Regions from separate parts of the Arthrobacter sp. SRS-W-1-2016 genome, predicted to be linked through region 4. Evidence: riboswitches for the same ligand, from Rfam matches in the RefSeq annotation. Region 4 holds a riboswitch; each other region holds the start of a gene.
What was found. Region 4 has a riboswitch for S-adenosylmethionine ahead of BMF89_RS06010 (hypothetical protein). Riboswitches for the same ligand answer to the same signal wherever they lie in the genome.

Region 1 (5,253 bases), on a different contig from region 4:
CGCTTCTGGACATCGTGGCGTTCGTCGGCTTCAGCGTCTTCGGCAAGGCCATCGGCCTGGGCTAGCGCGCGTTAAAAGGTTTCGGCCGCCATTGCTGGGTGACGTCATTGGCACCCGCATATGGCGGCCGAAGCTTTTCCGGGCTTCCTTGCCCGTTGATCCGTCAGATCGTGACGGCTCCGTTGGCGGTTTCGAACGTTACTGACATGATTCCCGGCGTCCCGTGCGGAGCCATCCATTGGACTGCGACGTCCTCGAGGGGCTTCTCCACAGGTTCACCAAGCCACTCGGTGACGCGCTCCGCGGAGCCGGCAATGGTGAGGCTGGACATCTTGACATCGCTTGGGTACACGAGGGACGGGTGAAGTGCGGGGTCACCCTCCCAGCGGAGCAGGTAGGGAACCTGGGGATCGGCGATGAGTCCCAGGATGCCGATCTGCGACCAGACGAGTTCCCGGCCATCCGGGAACTTGCGGTTGCCCGGGACGGCGGCGCGTCCGAGCCGCTGCTCGAACGGGCTCAGGTCGTCCACAGCGACGCACCAGCCCATCCACCCACCTCCTGCGGCGGAGCGTGCACGGACAGCTTGTCCAAAAGGTGCCTTGTCGGAGGCCGGGTGGTCCAGGACCTCGACAACTTCCAGGTATTTGTGGTCAGCAAGGGGAATGATCATGTTCCGGGTACCAAAGCGCGGATGCACTCCGCCCCGGACTGCGTCCACTCCCAATGCTGCGGAAATCCGCTCGGTGGTGGCCAACAGGCCATCTCGTTCACAAGCGTAAGAGACGTGATCCATGCGCATGGCTTCATCTTGGCACTTTGTGATGGAGCTCTCAGCTAAGTCAAGCCTAACCAAGGTGGGATGTATCGAAAAGGCCGCTCAGGGTCACTTCAGGACGCACCGGGACAGAAAACTTCCGCGTTCGTCACAAAGCTTCCGGAGCCTGCAATGCCGTCCCTAGACTGGCGGCAACCGATCGCCGGCATGCTGAACCCTTCAGCCCGGCAGGCTGACGCACGGCAAGAGCCCAGACAACCAGGAGTCCGCATGTCCCAAGGATGGTCATTCGAAACGCGCCAAATCCACGCCGGCCAGGAGCCGGACGCCGCCACCGGCGCCCGTGCCCTCCCCATCTACCAGACCACCTCGTTCGTCTTTCCCAGCGCGGAAAGCGCGGCCAACCGCTTTGCACTGGCCGAACTGGCGCCCATCTACACCCGGATCGGCAACCCCACGCAGGATGCGGTGGAGCAGCGCATAGCGAGCCTGGAGGGTGGCTTGGCGGCCCTCCTGCTGAGCTCCGGCCAGGCCGCGGAAACCTTCGCCATCCTCAACGTGGCCGAGGCCGGTGACCACGTGGTCGCCAGCCCGAGCCTCTACGGCGGCACCTACAACCTGCTGGCCCACACGCTGAAGAAATTCGGCATCTCTGTGACCTTCGTCGAGGACCCGGACAACCTGGACCACTGGCGGGACGCGGTGCAGCCAAACACCAAGCTGTTCTTCGCCGAAGTCGTCTCCAACCCCCGCCAGGACGTCTTGGACATCGAAGGGGTCTCCCGCACCGCGCACGAGGCGGGAGTCCCGCTCGTCGTGGACAACACCCTCGCCACGCCCTACCTGATCCGGCCCATCGAGTGGGGCGCGGACATCGTGGTGCATTCGGCCACCAAGTACCTGGGAGGGCACGGCTCCGCCATTGCCGGTGTCATCGTGGACTCCGGCAACTTCGATTTCGGCAAGGACCCTGAGCGGTTCCCCGGCTTCAACACCCCGGACCCCAGCTACAACGGCCTGGTCTATGCCCGCGACCTCGGCAAGGACGGGGCCCTCGGCGCGAACCTCTCCTACATCCTCAAAGCCCGGGTCCAGCTCCTGCGCGACCTCGGATCGGCAGTTTCCCCGTTCAACGCTTTCCTGATCTCCCAGGGAATCGAAACCCTCAGCCTGCGGGTGGAACGCCACGTGGACAACGCCACCAAGGTGGCGCAATGGCTCGAAGGGCGCGACGACGTCGAATCGGTCGCGTACGCGGGGCTGCCTTCCAGCCCGTGGTTCGAACGGGGCCGGAAGTACGGCCCCAGGGGCACCGGCGCCGTGGTGTCCTTCACCATCAACGGCGGGGTCGAGGCCGGCAAGCGCTTCGTGGACGCCCTGGAACTGCATTCGCACGTGGCCAACATCGGCGACGTCCGCTCCTTGGTCATCCACCCGGCGTCGACGACGCACAGCCAGCTGACGCCGGAACAGCAGGCCGTTGCGGGAGTGACCCCTGGCCTGGTGCGGCTGTCCGTCGGAATCGAGCACATCGACGACATCCTCGCGGACCTCGAGTCGGGATTCCGGGCAGCCAAGAGCGCCTAGCACGGGCCCGGAGGGGCGTACGAGGCTGGCCGGCGACGCAAGATGAATCTTCGCCGGCCAGCCTTCGCAACCACCCCTTCATGAACAAAACGCGGCCAAGTGTCACAAAGATGTCATAATCTTCGTCAGAAGGGGTCCGGTTTTCCTAGACTCTTCCTATAGGTCATGAGTGCCAGTGACAGCCCCGGCTTGCTGGCCGGCAACCCTCCATTCGCGGTGGGGTGCCCCGGGTGAAGACCTGGCCCTTCGCTGTGTTGGCGGCGGGCAAGCGCGATGTGAGGTGTCAACGAATGACAATTGCTGCAACAGCCATACCCCTTTCCGGTACCCAGGACGGAACCCTCAAGTATGTTTCCGTGGGCGGACTCGAGCTGGAGGCCGGAGGTTACCTCCCGGACGTCGTCCTTGCGTACGAGACGTGGGGGCGGCTCAACGCAGACGCTACCAACGCTGTCCTCGTGGAACATGCATTGACCGGCAGCACCCATGTGGCCCGTGGCGAGAGCGACGAAGACGGCTGGTGGGAGCAGCTTGTGGGTCCCGGCGCCACGATCGACACGGACCGCTACTTCGTGGTCTCCGTCAACATTGTGGGGGGCTGCTACGGCAGCACGGGGCCGTCGTCGAGCGCTCCTGACGGCAAGCCGTGGGGCTCCCGCTTCCCGCTCGTGACCCTGCGGGACAGCACGGTGGCCGAGGCCAGGCTGGCCGACGCCTTGGGGATCCACAGCTGGCACACCGTCGTGGGCGGGTCCATGGGCGGTGCCCGTGCACTGGAATGGGCCGTCGGCTATCCGGACCGCGTCAAGCGATGCGCCGTGATCTCCATCGGGGCGTACAGCACTGCCGAGCAGATCGCGTTCGCACAGGCCCAGACGCTCGCCATCCGGCAGGACGCCGACTTCAACGGCGGAGACTACTACGGCCAGACCGCCCCCGAAGCGGGTCTGGCCCTTGCCCGGCGGATTGCCCACATCACCTATCGCTCGGCGGACGAGCTGGACTTCCGCTTCGGCCGGAACGCCCAGGGCGGCGAGGCACCCCTCCAGGCTGCCGCGTTGGGGGACCGGGGCCGCTACCAGGTAGAGAGCTACCTGGACCACCAGGGGAGCAAGCTGGTCCAGCGCTTCGACGCCAATAGCTACATCGCCATTACCGAAGCGCTCATGAGCCACGACATCACGCGCGGCCGGGGCTCGTTGGAGGATGCGTTGTCCGTGGCCACGGCGACGTTCTTCGTGGCCTCGGTGGACTCGGACCGGCTCTATTTCCCGGAGCAATCCCGCGAGCTTGCCAAGGCCTTGCCCGGAGAGGTCCCGGTTCACGTCATCGAGGCGCCGATCGGGCACGACGGTTTCCTCACCGAGATCGGCCAGCTCGGCCCCCAACTGCGCGAGGCATTCTTCGGCTAGCGCGCCTTTTCGGCTGAATCAGCCGTTCATGATCTCCTGGCGGAGCTTCATGTAGTCCTCCATGGCGATTTTCCCGTCGCTGTACTCCTGGTCCAGCTCGGCCAGTTTCCGTGCCCGGTAGCCTTGGGGCGCGCTGTTCGGCTGGGGAGCGCCGCTCGCTTGCGGAGTAGCCGACGACGGCGGAACGGCCTGCCGCGCGGGCGTCGCCATCGGGGGTTGCGGCTCAGCCGGGATGACCACCGGGGGCTGCTCCGGGTATCCGACGGGGTTGTGCTGCGGAGGATAGGGCTGCCCGGGGTAATTCTGCGGCGGGAAGTCCTGGAACCTGCGCTGGCGCGATCGGTTGTACATGCGGATCCCCATGGGAATCAGCCAAGAGCAGACGATGATCCAGAAGATCAAATTGTTCACGGCGGAAGCCTCCCTGTCTTTCACCAGCTTAGCCCTGCTCCCTGTGACTAACCTCGCGGTTCGTTCAGCTCCCGGGCAGGAAGGTGTCGGCAGGGCCGAAGACGGGTCCCGGCGTCGGGCGTTTCGGCAGGATCCCGTCACCGGAGGAGCGGTGCCTGATCCGGCGGACGACCCACGGGACAAAGTATTCGCGGGCCCAGACCAGGTCGCCAGACCGGGCTTGGCGCCAACTGCGCTGGGGGAGCGGCTTGGGGTGGAGCGGCTCAAGGTTGTGCGGCACATTCAGTGAGTCGAGGACCATCGCGGCGATGGTGTGATGGCCGAGCGGCGAGAAATGGAGGCGGTCTTCGTCCCACATCTGGGAGTTGGAAAGCTGCCTCAAGGACCACATGTCAGCTACCACGGCATCGTGGCGGGCGGCCACCGTGCGGAGGTTTTCGTTGTAGATGGCCACCTTGCCGCGGATCCGGCCGAGGACCGATGACGCGGTGTCCGGACCGTTGAAGAGAACCACCGTGGCGCCGTCGGAACTCAGGGTCTGCACTGCGGCATCGAGTTTTTCGGCCAGGGCGTCGGGATCGCCGCCGGGACGGATGAGGTCGTTGCCGCCTGCGGAGATGCTCACGAGATCCGGCTTGAGGTCCATGCACGGGCCAAGTTGTTCGTCGAGGATTTGCTGCAGCAAGCGTCCGCGGATGGCGAGGTTGGCGTAGGCGAAGTCGCGGTGTCCCCGGCTCAGTTCCTCGGCGACGCGGTCGGCCCAGCCGCGATGTGCTCCGGGGTTGTTGGGCTCGGGGTCGCCGATGCCTTCGGTAAAGGAATCACCTAGCGCCACGTAACGGGTCCACGGATGAATCCGCTCGTCCGACTTTGCCACCGTGGAATCAGTGTCACTCACGTCCATATCCTGCCTCTTGCTGCGTCGCTACGCGCCCGTAGCTTGTTACTCATGGGTAACTGCAAGAATAGTCCCATGAGTCAAGCTTCCGCCTTTCCTGCCCCGGTCGTTTTGTGGTCCCACGAAGAGGAAGAGCGGGCTGGAAAGCCGTTGCTGGTCCTTCTGCA
Region 2 (5,253 bases), on a different contig from region 4:
CCGGATTCATCGACCGCGCCCTCGTGGCAGCGTACGACGCCGGGATCGAGCCGCTGCTGCTCGTCACCAAAGCGGATGTCAAGGATCCGACGGAACTGCTCGCCAACTACGTGAGCCTGGGTTTCCCCATCATCATCAGCCGGACGGCCGACGCAGGCGCCTCCGGCATCGACGCCCGTTCGGACGACGGTCTGTCCGCACGCCTCGACAGTGACGCCGTCGGCCAGCTGCGGGACTACCTCGACGGCAAGGTCACCGTGCTCCTGGGCCATTCCGGCGTCGGGAAATCCACCATGGTGAATGCCCTGACCGGTGCCGAGCGCGCCACCGGCGGGGTCAACGCGGTGACGGGGCGCGGACGGCACACCTCGTCGTCTGCCCTTGCCCTGAAGCTCAGCGACGCCCCCGGCGGAAGCTGGATCATCGATACGCCCGGCATCCGTTCCTTCGGCCTCGCCCACGTGAACCCGGACCGCATCCTGCATGCCTTCCCGGATCTCGAACCCGGGACCGAAATGTGCGAGCGGGGCTGCAAGCACGATGCCAACGCTGTTCGATGCGGCCTGGATTCGTGGGTAGCCGATGGCCACGCCGGAGAGTCGGGCCCGGCCCGCTTGGCATCGTTGCGCCGGCTCCTCGGCGCGGACCCACGCATGGAAGCACAGGAAACCAAGGAACTGGGTACGGTCAACTAACTGCGCCGCTGCCGTCCTACCTCCCCGGCTCACCGGCGAAGAGACGGTAGTTTGGAAGCATGACCCAACCCGATTCGAGCTACAACGACGACCTGCGGCTGGCACACGTCCTGGCCGACTCCGTCGATTCCCTGACAATGGAACGGTTCAAGGCCCTGGACCTGCAGGTGGAGACCAAACCCGATCTGAGCCCCGTCACCGATGCCGACAAAGCCGCCGAGGAAGCAATCCGCGGGCAGCTCTCCCGTTCCCGCCCCCGTGACGCCGTCCTCGGGGAGGAATTCGGCAGCACGGGCCACGGCTCGAGGCGTTGGATCATCGATCCCATCGACGGGACCAAGAACTTCGTGCGTGGCGTACCCGTCTGGGCAACGCTGATCGCCCTCGTGGACGAGGGCGAGGTAGTGGTGGGGCTCGTGAGCGCTCCGGCGCTCGGCAAGCGGTGGTGGGCGGCCAAGGGCTCGGGCGCCTACATGGGCCGGTCGCTGGCCGCGGCCACCCGGTTGAAAGTTTCCAACGTGTCCCGGCTCGAAGACGCCTCGCTCTCCTACTCCGAGCTTTCCGAGTGGAAGCAGCACGGGAAGCTGGACAACTTCCTGGGCCTCGAGAACGATGTCTGGCGCAGCCGTGCGTACGGGGACTTCTGGTCCTACTGCCTCGTGGCCGAGGGCGCCGTGGACATCGCCGCCGAACCGGAACTCCAGGTCTACGACATGGCCGCCTTGGTGCCGATCGTGACCGAGGCCGGCGGACGCTTCACGTCCCTGGATGGCGCGGACGGCCCCTTCGGCGGAAACGCCGTCGCCACTAACTCGATCCTGCACTCCGAGGTCCTCAAGAGGCTCAACCCCGAACTCGACGACCTCCTCTAATCCGCCCATTCACTGAACAAACGACGGCGGACGCCCCCTTTCCGGGGCGTCCGCTGCTTTTTCTTCGGCGGAAGGCACATTTTTCGGGCGGTGTAACAATCCGCTTAACAATCGCGGTCACATTGGAACCGGCCTTGCCGGTGTCCTACTCTCTTTACAGGTCACGAGTGCCAGCGCGAAACCCCGGTTTGCTGGCCGGCAACCCTCCATCGCGGCGGGGTGCCCCGGGTGACGACCGGGCCGGTCCGGAACGGATGCGGCAAGCGCGGACCCCCTGCACGCAGGGGTCCCTCTTGAGTGAGGTCCCATGAGCACAGCCACAATTTCTTCCACGGCTCTTTCGCAGCACCATGATTCTGCGCAGCGGCACGGTGATTCCCGGACTCCGGCATCGCGCCCTTTGGCTGCCGTCACCGGAGCGGAGCTGCAGGCACCCTTGATCCAGGGCGGCCAGATCCGCTACGCAAACCTCGACTACGGCGCTTCCGCACCTGCACTGACCGTGGTCTCCGCATACCTCAACGAAATCCTGCCGTACTATGCGAGCGTCCACCGCGGCGCCGGCTATGCCTCGCAAATCAGCACCTCGGTTTACGAGAACGCCCGCAACATCGTTCGTGACTTCGTTGGCGGCAGGCCGGACGATTCCGTCATTTTCACGCGCAACACCACCGATTCCCTCAATCTGCTGGCGGGTTGCTTGCCGGTTGAGAACGGAAGGCATACCGGCGAAGTCCTGTACCTGGACATCGAGCACCACGCCAATCTGCTCCCATGGCAAGGTGTCCCCCATCGCAGCATCGTTGCCGCCGGAACATTGTCCGAGACTGTTGCCGCTGTCCGCACGGCACTCTCCCAGGGTGGCGTCAGCCTCCTGGCAGTCACCGGCGCGTCGAACGTGACCGGCGAGATCCTGCCCATCAACGACCTCGCAGCCTTGGCCCACGAATTCGGGGCGCGGATCGTGGTGGACGCGGCGCAACTCGCCCCTCATCGCCGGATCGATATCGCCGCCGCGGAGGTGGACTACCTGGTCTTCTCGGGGCACAAGCTCTATGCACCGTTCGGTGCCGGCGTCCTGGTGGGCCGCCCCGACTGGCTCGACGCCGGCACACCGCACCTGGCAGGAGGCGGCGCCGTCCGCGAGGCACGCCTTGATTCCGTCAGCTGGGCCACGGGGCCGGCAAGGCACGAAGGGGGCTCTCCGAACGTGCTCGGCGCGGCCACCCTGGCCCGGGCCACACAGGTCATTGCCAGCCTCGACCACGAAGAATGGCACGCCCACGAGGCCGCCATCCGCTCGCACCTGGTCGAGGGCCTCAAGCAAATCGACGGCGTGACCGTGCACCAGATCTTCAGCGACACGGATCCCCAGGACACGATCGGCGTCGTGAACTTCTCGCTCCAGGGCTACGACGCCGGACTCGTCGCGGCCTATCTCGCGGCCGAGCACGGCATCGGCCTGCGGGACGGACGCTTTTGCGCCCACCCCCTGCTCAAGCGCCTTGGCCTTCCCTCCGGATCGCTGCGAGCCAGCTTCGGCGTGGGGTCGCGTTTGGAAGACGCCACCCGGCTCATCGCGGGCATCCAGGCCCTCAAAAGCAACGGCCTCGGCTGGGACTACGTGGTGGATGCCGGCCGTTGGGTGCCCGCGAACGATCACCGCAGCTACCCGGAGTGGGCTCCCAATACTCCCGGGACCGCAGGCGCCGCACCCTGCAGCACCGACTGATTGCGATAGATTCGTAGGGTATTTTTCCTGTCCTACGAAGGAGTCCCCGCGTGGCCCCGCGACCCAAAGGCACCTCAGCCGGCCCCAAGCTTTATGAGGAACGCCGACTCGAACTCGGTCGGAGTTTCCAGGACGGCGGAGAACACTATGAGCGGGTCCGGCCGGGCTACCCGGCGGATTCAGCTGACTGGCTGCTGCCGGAGGGGGCTCGGGACGCGGCAGACATCGGCGCCGGCACCGGAAAGTTCACCTCGCTGCTCGTCGAGCGGGGGCTGGCGGTGTCGGCAGTGGACCCCTCCACGGACATGCTCACCCAACTGCGCAAAGCGTATCCACAGGTGATCGCCCTGGAGGGCACGGCAGAGGCAACCGGGCTGGCGGACTCAGCATTCGACGTCGTCAGCGTTGCCCAAGCCTGGCACTGGTGCGATCCGCTCGCCGCGAGCACTGAGATCGCCCGGATCCTTCGACCCCACGGCGTCATCGGCTTGATCTGGAACCAATTGGACACTTCCGTGCCCTGGGTCCATCGCCTGTCCCGCATCATGCATGCCGGCGATGTCCACAAACCGGGCTTCCGGCCAGTGGTGGGCCCCGAGTTCACCGGCCTCGAAACCCACGTCACGCGCTGGGAGGATCCCTTGGCTCCGGCAGACATCCTCGAACTCGTGAAGTCGCGCAGCTATTATCTCAGGGCGAACGATGCCACCCGTGCGAAGGTCATGGGCAATCTCCGGTGGTATCTCTTCGAACATCTGGACCATGCCGAGGACGAGGTCATCCCCCTGCCCTATCTCACGCAGAGCTGGCGGGCGCGCAAAGCCTGATTCCGCCGGTTCACGATAGGCTTGGAACCGTGAAGACCAGTGCGCCCTCCTCCTCCATCGAGGACTACGTCAAGGTCATCTACTCCTTTACGGAGTGGCAGGACAAACCCATCACGTCCTCACAGCTCGCGCAGCGGCTCGGCGTCGCCAATTCCTCCGTCTCGGAGATGGTCCGCAAGCTCAAGGACCAAGGCCTGGTGGACCACCAGCCGTACAGCGCCATCACTTTGACCCCCCAAGGAATGCATCTTGCCCTGGGCATGGTCCGCCGGCACCGCCTGATCGAAACCTACCTGGTGAGGGAGTTGGGCTACAGCTGGGATGAAGTCCATGACGAGGCCGAGATGCTCGAGCACGCTGTCTCGGACACCTTCATCGATCGCATGGCCGCCAAATTGGGCAACCCGGGACGCGATCCCCATGGTGACCCCATCCCCGCCGCGGACGGTTCGGTGAGCCTGCCGCACGCGCACCGAATGATCGAGCTCGACGACGGCCATTCCGGCAAGATCACCCGGATCAGCGACGAAAACCCTGAGCTGCTGCGCTACCTTTCAGCCGAGGAAATCGACCTCGACGCCAGCATCGAGGTCATTGGCCGCAAGCCGTTCGGCGGTGCGCTGGTGGTCCGGATCGGGAAGGGCCCGGGAAGCCGCGATTACGATCTCGCGGACGAGGTCGCTTCCGCGCTCTGGGTGGCCACCGACGTCGAACACGAAGGCTGCGTCCTCGCGGAAAGCTGACGAAACCGTCACAGCGTCTTGGAGCGCACTGTTCAGGCGCGCTGGGCAGCCGTCCCGCCGTCGTCGGGGGCTGGACCTTGCGACGAGTCCACTATCGCCGCGCCCACCACCGGATTCCGGATCCCGACGGCGGATGCCACCGCGCCGAGGAAGAACAGCAAGGCGGTGACCACCACGGCATTCATGAGGCCTTGGCGGCTGAAGACAGGACCGATGATGAGCCCGGCAAACGCGATGCAAATCAAGCCTGCGATCCGGGCAACGGCATTGTTCACAGCGGAACCGATCCCCGCCTCTTCAGTCGGTACCGCGCCGAGGATGGCCGCGGTGAGGGGCGCCACCAAGGTGCTGAGGCCGATCCCGAAGACGATCTGCCCGGGCAAC
Region 3 (5,253 bases), on a different contig from region 4:
GCTGATCCTGCGACTGGCGGCGGAATAGCCCGGGCCGGCGGGCTGGCAGTCTGGCCGGGAAAAACGTCTGGTGCGCCGGTTCTGGGGCCGGCGCACCAGGCTTCTCCCTCCCCAACTGACTCGCAGTTGTTGTCGTTTAGAGCGCCCTAAACGACAACAAATGCGAGTCAGTTGGGCTTCTCAGGATCCGACCGGAGAAAGCGCGCGCACCAAGCCGAAGAGGTCCTTGGGGTCGTCGGGGTTCGCGACGAGGTCGATCTCCTCGAAGAATTCCGAACCCTCGACGGCGTCGCGGAGATACCGCAAGGCGGAAAAGTCCTCGATCGCGAAGCCCACGGAATCGAATACCGTGATCTGGTGCCTGGAGGTCCGGCCCGGCGCATGACCGCCAAGGACTTGCCAGAACTCGGTGACGGGAAAATCGGCGGACATTTGCTGGATCTCGCCTTCAATCCGCGTCTGGGGATCGTATTCCACAAAGACGTCGCCGAGGTCCAGGATGGCAGCGTCGAGTTCGGTCTTTCCTGGGCAATCGCCGCCGATCGCGTTGATGTGAACGCCCGGAGAAACCTGGTCTGCAGTCAGGATGGTGGCGTTGGCCTTGTCCGCGGTGCACGTGGTGATGACGTCGGCGTCTTCCACTGCGTGGGCCGCCGAGCCCGCGATGGTGATGTCGAAGCCGAGGGGAGCCATGTTCCTGGCGAACTTCTCCATCGCAGCCGGATCAGTGTCCCAGATCCTGACAGTGTTGATGCCCAAGGCTGCCCGGAAGGCCAGCGCTTGGAACTCCGACTGGGTTCCGGTTCCGATCATCGCCATGACCCGTGCATCGGGGCGCGCAAGTTTCTTAGCGACCATGCCGGACGTGGCCGCCGTCCGCAGCGCTGTCAGCACTGTCATCTCCGCGAGGAACGTCGGGTAGCCGTTATGGACATCGGACAGGACACCGAAGGCTGTCACAGTCTGGAAGCCGCGCGCTGGATTCGAGGGGTGTCCATTGACGTACTTGAAGCCGTATGTTTCCTGGTCACTGGTGGGCATCAGCTCGATGACGCCAAACGGGGTGTGACTCGCCACCCGCGGGGTCTTGTCAAAAGATTCCCATCGCCGGAAGTCGTCTTCCAAGTACTGAATCATCTCCGAAATGATGGTTTCCGGGCCTCGCCCGGCCGTCCAGCGGACCATATTGCGGACATCGACAAAGCGCGTCATGTGCGCTCCTTTCCCTCATAAGCATTGTTGCTACGAGGCTACGGAGCGGCGATATGCATCCGCAATTGCCAAAGTATGTACTTTTCATTGAAAACATGCACAAAATGACGAGTCGTTTCGAACATAATGCTCATGAGGTTTGTCGCCGCCAAGCAAGCGGCTACCGCAGGACCGAGCTGAGCAGCAGGCTTGTCTCGCTATTGACGATCCCCTCGATCCCGCGGATCCTGCCCAGCACTTGGTCAAAGTCGCTGAGGCTCTCCGTGCGCAGCTCAGCCACGAGGTCCCAGCCGCCATTCGTGGTGTGCAGTGCCCAAATCTCGGGGAGCCCCCTCAGCTGGCGAATGACCCTGTCGGCCGACCTTCCTTCCACGGCAATGAGCGCAATAGCCCGGATCGCAAGTGGATCGACTTCGTCACGCACCCTCGCGGTGAAACCAACGATGGTTCCGGAGGAAACCAGGCGCTCGAGCCGGCTGTTCACAGTGGCCCTGGCGACGCCCAGTTGGCGCGCGAGGCTCGCGACAGATGCCCTGCCGTCCTCCCTGAGGGCGGAGAGGAGCTGGCGGTCAAGGTCGGTGAGTGCTGCCATAAAGACAAACGTATCGCCCATTCCCCAAGTGGGCCTGAGTCCGTAGGGTATCGACATGAGCATCTACATCAGCCCCGACTCTGCTGCATGGTCGCTGACGGCCATGGCAACCGGTGCGTCAGCGGGATCAATCGATGATGCGAACGGCATGTCCAACTTGATAAAGGAAATCTACGAGACAGAAGGTTTCGAAGCGCTGTCTGGCGTGGTTTTTGCCCTGGCTCATCACAACAGCCTCTCGCTGCACGCACTCGCCACGGCCACCGGGATATCCGTGCACGAGTTGCTGGAAATCCGGAAGCATCAAGGTTCCACGTTTCATCACTCCCCCACAGGAGTAGCATCGCGCTTTGATGCCGTTTCACCCCGGGTCCAGGCAAGCCTGGAACCGTTACCGAATGAAACCGAGGCCTAGGGTCCGCACCAGCGTGGCCCCACCCACCGGCTCCCCACCGGCCGCCTCCCGGTTACGGAACATGACGACGGCCGGTGATGCGGGCCGCCGTCGTGGGTGTTATTTTCTTCTTGAGTAATGAGCACCAGCGCGAAGCCCTGACTTGCTGGTCGGCAACCCTCTCTCCGGCGGGGTGCCTCAGGTGACTACTCGGCGTATCGACACTTTCGAACTGCAAGCGTGACTGAGGAGCACCAATGCCTGAACCAACCGAGGAAAAACTCTCCTACCGTCTCATCACGGGCCCTGACACCAAGGAATTCTGCGAGCGGATCTCCACCGCCCTTGCGGAGGGATACGTGTTGCACGGCAGCCCGGCCGCGACTTTCAACGGCAAGGACGTGATTGTGGCACAAGCCATCGTCCTGCCCGCGGCGATCGCGAGCGCGGATGCCGCCGTCGCCAATGCGGTGGATCAGCTTGATGAAGAGTTCGACGGCGAGGGCCACGCATGAGCTACGCAGGCGACCTCAGCCCGCACGACGCCTGGGCCAAGCTCGAGCAGGGCGCCATCTTGGTGGACGTCCGCACCGAAGGCGAGTGGGCACACATCGGGATCCCGGACACCAAAGCCACCGAAAACGATCCCTTGTTCATCCAGTGGAACCTCGCCGGCGGCATCCCCAACACCCGTTTCATCGAACAGCTGACGCAACAGGCTCCCGAGGCGGACGGTACGGAACTGGTCTTCCTCTGCCGCTCCGGCCAGCGCTCCATCGCGGCCGCGATCGCCGCAACCCAGGCCGGATACACCGCCTACAACGTCCTCGAGGGCTTTGAGGGCGAACCTGACCGCTACGGCGAGCGAACCGTGAATGGCTGGAAAAACCGTGGACTTCCGACGAACCTGGGGAATATCTAAGTGACTTTCAATCCTGACGCCGCCAGCTGGAGCCCTGATACCCAGGCAGTCCGCGGCGGTCTTGACCGTACCAACTTCCAGGAAACGTCCGAAGCCGTCTTCCTGAACTCCGGTTTCGTCTACGAGTCCGCCGCGGCTGCCGAGCGCGCCTTCACGGGCGAGGACGAACGCTTCGTCTACTCCCGTTACGGCAACCCTTCGGTCGCCACCTTCCAGGAGCGACTCCGCCTGCTTGAGGGCACCGAAGCGTGCTTCGCGACGGCGTCGGGCATGTCCGCTGTCTTCACCGCCCTCGGTGCGTTGCTGGCGGCCGGTGACCGCGTGGTTGCCGCCCGCTCGCTCTTCGGTTCCTGCTTCGTGATCCTCAACGAGATCCTGCCGCGCTGGGGGGTCGAGACCGTCTTCGTCGACGGGCCTGACCTCGACCAATGGCGTGCTGCGTTGTCCGAGCCGACAACGGCGGTGTTCTTCGAGTCGCCGTCGAACCCCATGCAGGAAATCGTGGACATTGCCGCGGTGAGCGAGCTTGCCCATGCGGCGGGCGCCACGGTCGTCGTCGACAACGTCTTCGCCACCCCTTTGCTGCAGCGCTGCGGCGATCTCGGCGCAGACGTGATTGTCTATTCCGGCACCAAGCACATCGACGGCCAAGGACGGGTCCTGGGCGGCGCGATCCTGGGCACCAAGGAGTTCATCGACGGGCCGGTCAAGCAACTCATGCGGCACACCGGGCCGTCCCTTTCCGCGTTCAACGCCTGGGTCCTGACCAAAGGCCTGGAGACGATGGCCCTGCGCGTCAACCACTCCTCGGCATCTGCGTTGCGGATCGCCGAATGGCTTGAGGCACAACCGGCCATCAGCTGGGTCAAGTACCCGCTTCTGAAGTCCCACCCGCAGCACGAGCTCGCCGCGAAGCAAATGAAGGCCGGCGGAACCGTGCTCACTTTCGAGCTGCTCCCCTCCGCGGGGCGATCAGCGAAGGAGGCCGCCTTCGCGCTGCTGGACGGGCTCGCCGTCATCGACATCTCGAACAACCTGGGCGACTCCAAGTCCCTCATCACGCACCCCGCCACCACCACGCATCGCGCCATGGGTCCGGAAGGCCGCGCAGCCATTGGCCTGAGCGACGGCGTCGTGCGGCTTTCGGTGGGGTTGGAGGATGTGGACGACCTCATCGGGGACCTCGAGCGGGCCCTCAAGCAGGTCTAGCCTGGCAGCGGGTTAGCCCGGCGCTTCGCGCCAGTCTTGGCGCACCCAGGTGAGGACGGGTTGCGGCTTGGTGTCGCTCTCGTCCCGCTCTGAGCGCATCGTGATCTGAACAGCGTGCTCGACGACGGCGGCCAGCCCGGCGGCGTCGGGCGCGCCCCCGTTGATGCCGCTCCAGCGCTCGGCAACACCACGCTGTTCGATAGCGCCATTGCCACGGCCCAGGATGGCTGCCACGCCGGTCTGGACCAAGTCGAATTCGCCCTGTTCGGCGAGCACAGGTTCCAGATACTCCACCAAGGACCAGACAACGTCCGCGGCGGGCTCCGGGCGGAAGGTCCCGAAGTCCAGCAGCTCGGTGCGCAGGCCGAAGTTGCTTGCCTGCCAGGACGCCATCCGCAGAAGCGCCGTGGGCACGGCCGCGGGCTCTATTCCGGCATGGTATTCACGAACAGACGTCTCAACCAGGGCCCTGACAAGGACGGCGATGAGCGCCGCATCCTCGGCCCGGAGGCAGACATCGGCCACCCGGACCTCCACCGTGGGAACGTGCCGGGAGAGCCTGGCGTCGAAGTAAACCATCCCCTCGTCCAGCAACACTCCCGTTTCGATGAGCCTCCGGACAACCCGCCGGTAGGAGGCGAGGGATCCGAAGATGGCCGACGGCCCCGACGAAGGCCAGCGGTTCCATGCTTGCGTCCGATAGCTTTCAAAGCCCGTGGCCAGCCCCCGCCAGTAGGGAGAGTTGGCGCTCATCGCGGTGAAGACGGCGAGCTTGTCCCGGATGCGGTCCAGGACCATCACGCCTTCCTCGGGGGACTCGATCGAGGTGTGGACGTGGAATCCGCACGTGAGCTGTTCGTGTGCGGTGATGCCGAAGCGTTCGAGCATGATGGCATACCGGGGATCCGGAGTGGTGTGCAACGC
Region 4 (5,253 bases):
CTTTCAGGCCGTTTATGCGGCCCTGTCATTGCAGCAATAGTAGCCGGATCGCCGGCATGGCAGGGCCTTTGGCTAGCCGGAGGAGCGCCGATGAGTCCGCTGGGCGAGACAGCATCTTGACCGTTACTCGCATCACTACGTATCCTCATAGGCAACAAGTGTTGTTTGTGAGGCATACATCACAGACTACTCTCCCCAATCACCAGCGCAGAGACCTTCCGCAACCCCGCACGAAACCCCGCGGACCGGCGTCGGAATCCCCCAGAGCTCTGCGCATCACTTTCAGGAGCCAACCGTGGACTCTTCGTTCATCAATATTGCGATCGTGGTGGTGTATTTGCTCGCCATGCTGGCCTTCGGCTGGTGGGGCAAGTCGCGCACCAAGAACAACAGCGACTTCCTGGTGGCAGGGCGCCGACTCGGTCCGATGCTCTACACCGGCACCATGGCCGCCGTCGTCCTCGGTGGCGCATCGACGGTTGGCGGCGTCGGCCTCGGCTACAAGTTCGGCGTCTCCGGCATGTGGTTGGTGGTCGCGATCGGTTCGGGCGTCCTCCTCCTGAGCCTGCTGTTCGCCGGCACCATCCAGCGGTTGAAGATCTACACGGTCTCCCAGATGCTGAGCCTGCGTTACGGCCAGCGTGCCACGCAGACCTCCGGCATCGTCATGCTGGCCTACACCCTCATGCTGTGCGCCACGTCCACGGGCGCCTACGCCACCATCTTCGTTGTCCTCTTCGGCTGGGAGCGCTGGCTCGCCATCGCCGTCGGCGGCGCCATCGTCCTGGTCTACTCCACCATCGGCGGCATGTGGTCCATCACCCTCGCCGACCAGGTGCAGTTCATCATCAAGACCGTGGGCATCTTCTTCCTCATGCTCCCGTTCGTCCTCAACGCGGCAGGCGGTTTCGACGGCATCCGTGCCCGTGTTGACGCCAGCTTCTTCCAGTTGGACGGCATCGGGGCGCAGACCATCATCACGTACTTCGTGGTCTACACCCTTGGCCTGCTGATCGGCCAGGACATCTGGCAGCGCGTGTTCACCGCGAAGACCCCCAAGGTGGCCCGATGGGGCGGCGCCACCGCCGGCATCTACTGCGTCCTGTACGGCGTGGCCGGCGCCCTGATCGGCCTGGCTGCCCGGGTGGCCCTGCCGAACATCGACGTCAAGGCCCTTGGCAAGGACGTCGTCTACGCCGAGGTAGCCACGCACATCCTGCCGATCGGCATCGGCGGCCTTGTCATGGCCGCAGCAGTCGCCGCCATGATGTCCACCGCGTCCGGAGCCCTCATCGCCGCGGCCACCGTTGCCCGCGCCGACGTGGTCCCGTTCGTGGCCAGCTGGTTCGGCAAGACGATCAACACCAACGACACCGAAAATCCCGAGCATGACGTCAAGGCCAACCGCTACTGGGTCCTTGGCCTGGGGATCGTTGCAGTGTTGATCTCGATGGCGGCGCAAGACGTCGTGGTGGCCCTGACCATCGCCTACGACATCCTGGTAGGTGGCCTGCTGGTTGCCATCCTGGGCGGCTTGGTCTGGAAGCGCGGCACGGGTATTGCCGCAGCCTGGTCCATGGCAGTCGGGTCTGTACTGACCCTTGCCTTGCTGATCGCCTACGCCACGGGAATCATCCCCAGCGAAGACGGCGTCTACGCCAACGATCCCATCTACTGGGGCCTCGGCGCCTCGTTCGCCGTCTATTTCGTGGTCTCCCTCCTCACGCCGCCCACCGAGCCGGCCGTCCGCGAAGCTTGGGAACGCCGCGTTGCCGGAACGGCCGCGGAGGAACTCCCACTGGAGGCCCACCCGGTGGCCATCCACTAGGTTTCACAAAACCACGTACGACGGCGGCGCCGCACCTTCTCCTTCGAGAGGTGCGGCGCCGCCGTCGCATGTACAGTAGGAACAGCTTCAAGAGATGTGGCGCCAAGCTCCGACTTGCCACACGCCAACCCCATGTTCACGGGTGGTTCGGATGAAGAAGCGGCCCGGCTCGGACCAGAGACAACCGAACGGGCAAGAGCAACTCCATAGGAGAAGGCCATGCCTTTCGAAAACGGCGCCACCGCCACAGCCGACCGCACTATCCAGTCCAGCGCCCTCTTTTTGCCCCGCCCCCGTCGGGTGGACGAGTTCGTCCGGGTGATTCCCGGCGTCGACCTCTCCCAAGGCTCCATCACGTTCGTGGTGGACGGAGACCTGGAACGCTATTGGCATCATGAGCCGCGGCTCATCACCGAAGCACTCTCAAAAGCGGTCCAGCCCGCCCGCTGGTTCCCGGCCACACGGAAACTTACGCTCACGGTTGCGGCAACCGGGCACCGTGCGGGCGTGCAGAAGCACTTCATCCTGAGCGCGTTCTAGCCGCCAAGGTCACGATCGCGCGGGCCGTGCTCTCACCAACGGGCAGATCAGACAGGAGGGTGGATTGGAACATGTGGTAGATATCTGGTTTTCCGGACCACATAGCGCAGCTCGGACGATTATCCGTGGCGAGCAGATGGTGCCAACTGCCGTGCTCGGTGTCGACAAAATGGTTTTGTACGTATGTGGTCCATGGTTGAAGCAGGTTCGCGTATCGCGGGTTGCCTGTGGGGCTAGCCCACGTCGCGGCGGCGGAAATCGCTTCCGCGGTCACCCAGTGGGGTCGGTCTCGAATGCCGGGTCTGCCATCCCAAGCTACGGTGTACACGAAGCCCTCCGCAGTGTCCGCGGTCCATCCATATTTCACGGCCGTCTCGTAGAGGCCGGCAGCGGCTTCCTTTAGCCACGGCGGTGGCAGTTCAAATGTTGACTCAAGCTCGAAGAGGCGGCTCCCTTCGAACAGGTGGCCGATTGTCATTCCGTAGGGGTGGATTCATCGCCGGGATTATCGAGATTGAAGTCGGGCAGCGGCATCCAGTCCTGGCCGTAGTGTTCGTTAAACCACCACTTCGCTGAACGGGCGCGCACATTGATGAAAGTCTCCGCGATCCGCAGGGCACGATCCCTCCAGCCCGGGTTTCGTGTGTGGCCATAGAGTGCGAGGATCGACTCTAGCCCGTGCATATTGGCGTTGGCGCCCCAATACGGTTCGGGTTCGGCAAACTCTCGATCCCAGGATTCGAAGAGGGCACCGGCGTCATTCGACCAGAATCTGCTCATCAGCACCTCGGAGGCCTTCGCCGTCAACTCGTCGGCGCCGGGGATGCCCGCGGTGGCCGCAGCGGAAGCCGCCAGCGCGACGAAGCATGTATCGTAAGCGCGTTTCCGTTGCGAGGAAGGCGTTCCGTCAAGAGAACTCAAATAGCCTCCGAAGGGTGCATCTCAGAACTGGTCCGGTAGGCACGCTACGCCGTGCGCCGCATAGGGGATTACATCAGGCACCTCCAGCAAGGCGGCGATACTGAAGCAATAGATCATCCGCGCAGTCACGAAGCACGCTGGAGAGCGGCTGATGTCCACGCTCCCGAAGCGATCGAGGAATCCAAACCCATCGGGAACCAGCGCACCTTTTGCGAGCTCAATCAGACCGTGGAGTTCCTCGTGACTGGCCTTTTTCAGAGGGCTGGGACCCATGTGCAGGCTTGACCCTTCGTGCCGATCTGCTGGATCTATCTAGGAAAAGGACTACACCGGGAAACAGTGAGCCAAGACGTAACCCCGCTGCTGGAACCTTACGGTCGGGCCCCGGGCACGGGCATGGCCGGGACCGACCGGCACGATTGGCGTTCGATCAGGGCGACGGGAAGGACGTTCTTTCGTCGGAACTTCCTCCCGGGGGAATCAATCCGGGCAAGTATGCGCTCGGCCGCGACCCGTCCGATATGCCGCGGGTCCTGGTCAATGACAGACACCGAGGGAGTGAGAACGTCCGCCATGGGGAAGTCGCCGAAGCTGATGAGCGCAATGTCCGTTCTGTTCAGCGCCTGAAGGGCCGGAAAGACGCCGGTGGAGAACCGGGCGTTGGAGGAGAAGATGGCGGTCGGCGCATCCGGCAACGCCAGCAGGGTCTTGCAGACCTGGGCGGCGGCGTCCGCGTCCCGCGAACCGAGAGCAACCAGTTCCTCGCTCCGTGCCAAGCCGGCTTCTTCAAGGGCGGCGAGGTACCCTTCCAGGCGCAGCCGTGTCGTGGGCACTTCCGTGGAATCCCCGACGATGGCGATGCGGCGGTGTCCGTGCGCGATGAGGTGCTGCGTGGCTTCGAATGCACCGCCGAAGTCGTCTTCGACGAAATAGTCAGCAGCGAGCTTGTTGGGCGCGCGGTCGATGAACACGATGGGGAAGCTGTCCTGCCAGCGCGCGAGGTAGGACTGGTCGCCGGCGATCGGGGCGATGATGAGGCCGCCGATCTGGCGGCGGACCGTCGTCTCGATGATGCTCTGTTCCAGGGACGGGTTGTCCCCCAGGCTCGTGACGACGATCGCCATGTCGCGTTCACGCGCGGCCAGTTCGATTTCCTTCGTAACGGCGGCGAAGAAAGGGTCGGCGACGTCAGGCACCGCGATGCCGATGACTGCCGACTTTCCCTCACGGAAGGTGCGCGCCAGCATGTTCGGCACGTACTTGAGTTCACGCATGGCCGACTGCACACGTTCCCGGGTCTCTTCGGTGACGTGCGGGTCGTCATTGAAAACCCTGGAAACCGTCTTGGCGCTCACTCCGGCGCGCGTGGCCACATCCTGCATGGTAGTCACTCTTCGGCTCCTTCACCGTCCGCTGGGAACAGTCTTCTGGCTCGACCGTCCGTGGGCGGGGAACTGTCACCAACGCATCTGAAGATGTCATCGGTGACAATGACCCGCACACACCATCCTGCCCGATCTGCCATGGAACTTCAAGCAACAAATGACATCGATGACATAGATTTTCGCAAATTCATTGACATCGATGACACGGGGCTTCTATATTGCTGTAAGGCAGGTCACAACGGGCCCCTCGAGGGTAGATCCGAGTTCCCGTTTCAGACGACCCGAATCGATTCAGACAGCGCTTCAATGGTGTGGCAGCAAGGCTTCTCCACCGTGGAATGACCAACGGAGGAGACAGTGATGAACACCACTGAAGATGGGATCTCGACGCCCATCCGGGGGGCCGAGCGGCTTAGCTGCACGCTGGACGAGCTCGTGGAGCGTGCCCGCTCACTGGCTACCGCCGGAACCCGGCGCATCCTGGGAATCACCGGGGCACCCGGTGCTGGAAAGTCCACGGTCGCCCGGGCCATCGCTGAAGCCCTCGATGGACAGGCGGCCCAGGTCGGCATGGATGCC

Region 1: another riboswitch for S-adenosylmethionine. It lies ahead of BMF89_RS04100 (homoserine O-acetyltransferase); the one in region 4 lies ahead of BMF89_RS06010 (hypothetical protein).
Region 2: another riboswitch for S-adenosylmethionine. It lies ahead of BMF89_RS18045 (aminotransferase class V-fold PLP-dependent enzyme); the one in region 4 lies ahead of BMF89_RS06010 (hypothetical protein).
Region 3: another riboswitch for S-adenosylmethionine. It lies ahead of BMF89_RS12250 (DUF1737 domain-containing protein); the one in region 4 lies ahead of BMF89_RS06010 (hypothetical protein).

What each region holds. Positions count from the first base shown of each region.
Region 1 is NZ_MTPV01000015.1:49,110-54,362, reverse strand. It holds gene BMF89_RS04115 (type II CAAX endopeptidase family protein) at 1-65, shown strand, start outside; gene BMF89_RS04110 (VOC family protein) at 164-802, opposite strand; gene BMF89_RS04105 (bifunctional o-acetylhomoserine/o-acetylserine sulfhydrylase) at 1,049-2,365, shown strand; SAM riboswitch class IV at 2,527-2,642, shown strand; gene BMF89_RS04100 (homoserine O-acetyltransferase) at 2,656-3,777, shown strand; gene BMF89_RS04095 (hypothetical protein) at 3,796-4,188, opposite strand; gene BMF89_RS04090 (SGNH/GDSL hydrolase family protein) at 4,253-5,092, opposite strand; gene BMF89_RS04085 (phospholipase) at 5,162-5,253, shown strand, end outside.
Region 2 is NZ_MTPV01000067.1:179,010-184,262, reverse strand. It holds gene rsgA (ribosome small subunit-dependent GTPase A) at 1-695, shown strand, start outside; gene hisN (histidinol-phosphatase) at 755-1,567, shown strand; SAM riboswitch class IV at 1,727-1,839, shown strand; gene BMF89_RS18045 (aminotransferase class V-fold PLP-dependent enzyme) at 1,875-3,299, shown strand; gene BMF89_RS18040 (class I SAM-dependent methyltransferase) at 3,350-4,126, shown strand; gene BMF89_RS18035 (metal-dependent transcriptional regulator) at 4,156-4,869, shown strand; gene BMF89_RS18030 (MFS transporter) at 4,902-5,253, opposite strand, start outside.
Region 3 is NZ_MTPV01000049.1:60,320-65,572, reverse strand. It holds gene BMF89_RS12270 (cupin domain-containing protein) at 1-28, shown strand, start outside; gene BMF89_RS12265 (ornithine cyclodeaminase) at 181-1,212, opposite strand; gene BMF89_RS12260 (Lrp/AsnC family transcriptional regulator) at 1,373-1,804, opposite strand; gene BMF89_RS12255 (hypothetical protein) at 1,860-2,219, shown strand; SAM riboswitch class IV at 2,333-2,445, shown strand; gene BMF89_RS12250 (DUF1737 domain-containing protein) at 2,456-2,713, shown strand; gene BMF89_RS12245 (rhodanese-like domain-containing protein) at 2,710-3,120, shown strand; gene BMF89_RS12240 (O-succinylhomoserine sulfhydrylase) at 3,121-4,329, shown strand; gene BMF89_RS12235 (glutamate--cysteine ligase) at 4,342-5,253, opposite strand, start outside.
Region 4 is NZ_MTPV01000024.1:2,666-7,918, forward strand. It holds gene BMF89_RS06005 (sodium:solute symporter) at 296-1,828, shown strand; SAM riboswitch class IV at 1,914-2,033, shown strand; gene BMF89_RS06010 (hypothetical protein) at 2,048-2,368, shown strand; gene BMF89_RS22750 (AGE family epimerase/isomerase) at 2,349-2,846, opposite strand; partial or broken gene BMF89_RS22375 (AGE family epimerase/isomerase) at 2,843-3,562, opposite strand; gene BMF89_RS06030 (LacI family DNA-binding transcriptional regulator) at 3,661-4,671, opposite strand; gene BMF89_RS06040 (nucleoside/nucleotide kinase family protein) at 5,035-5,253, shown strand, end outside.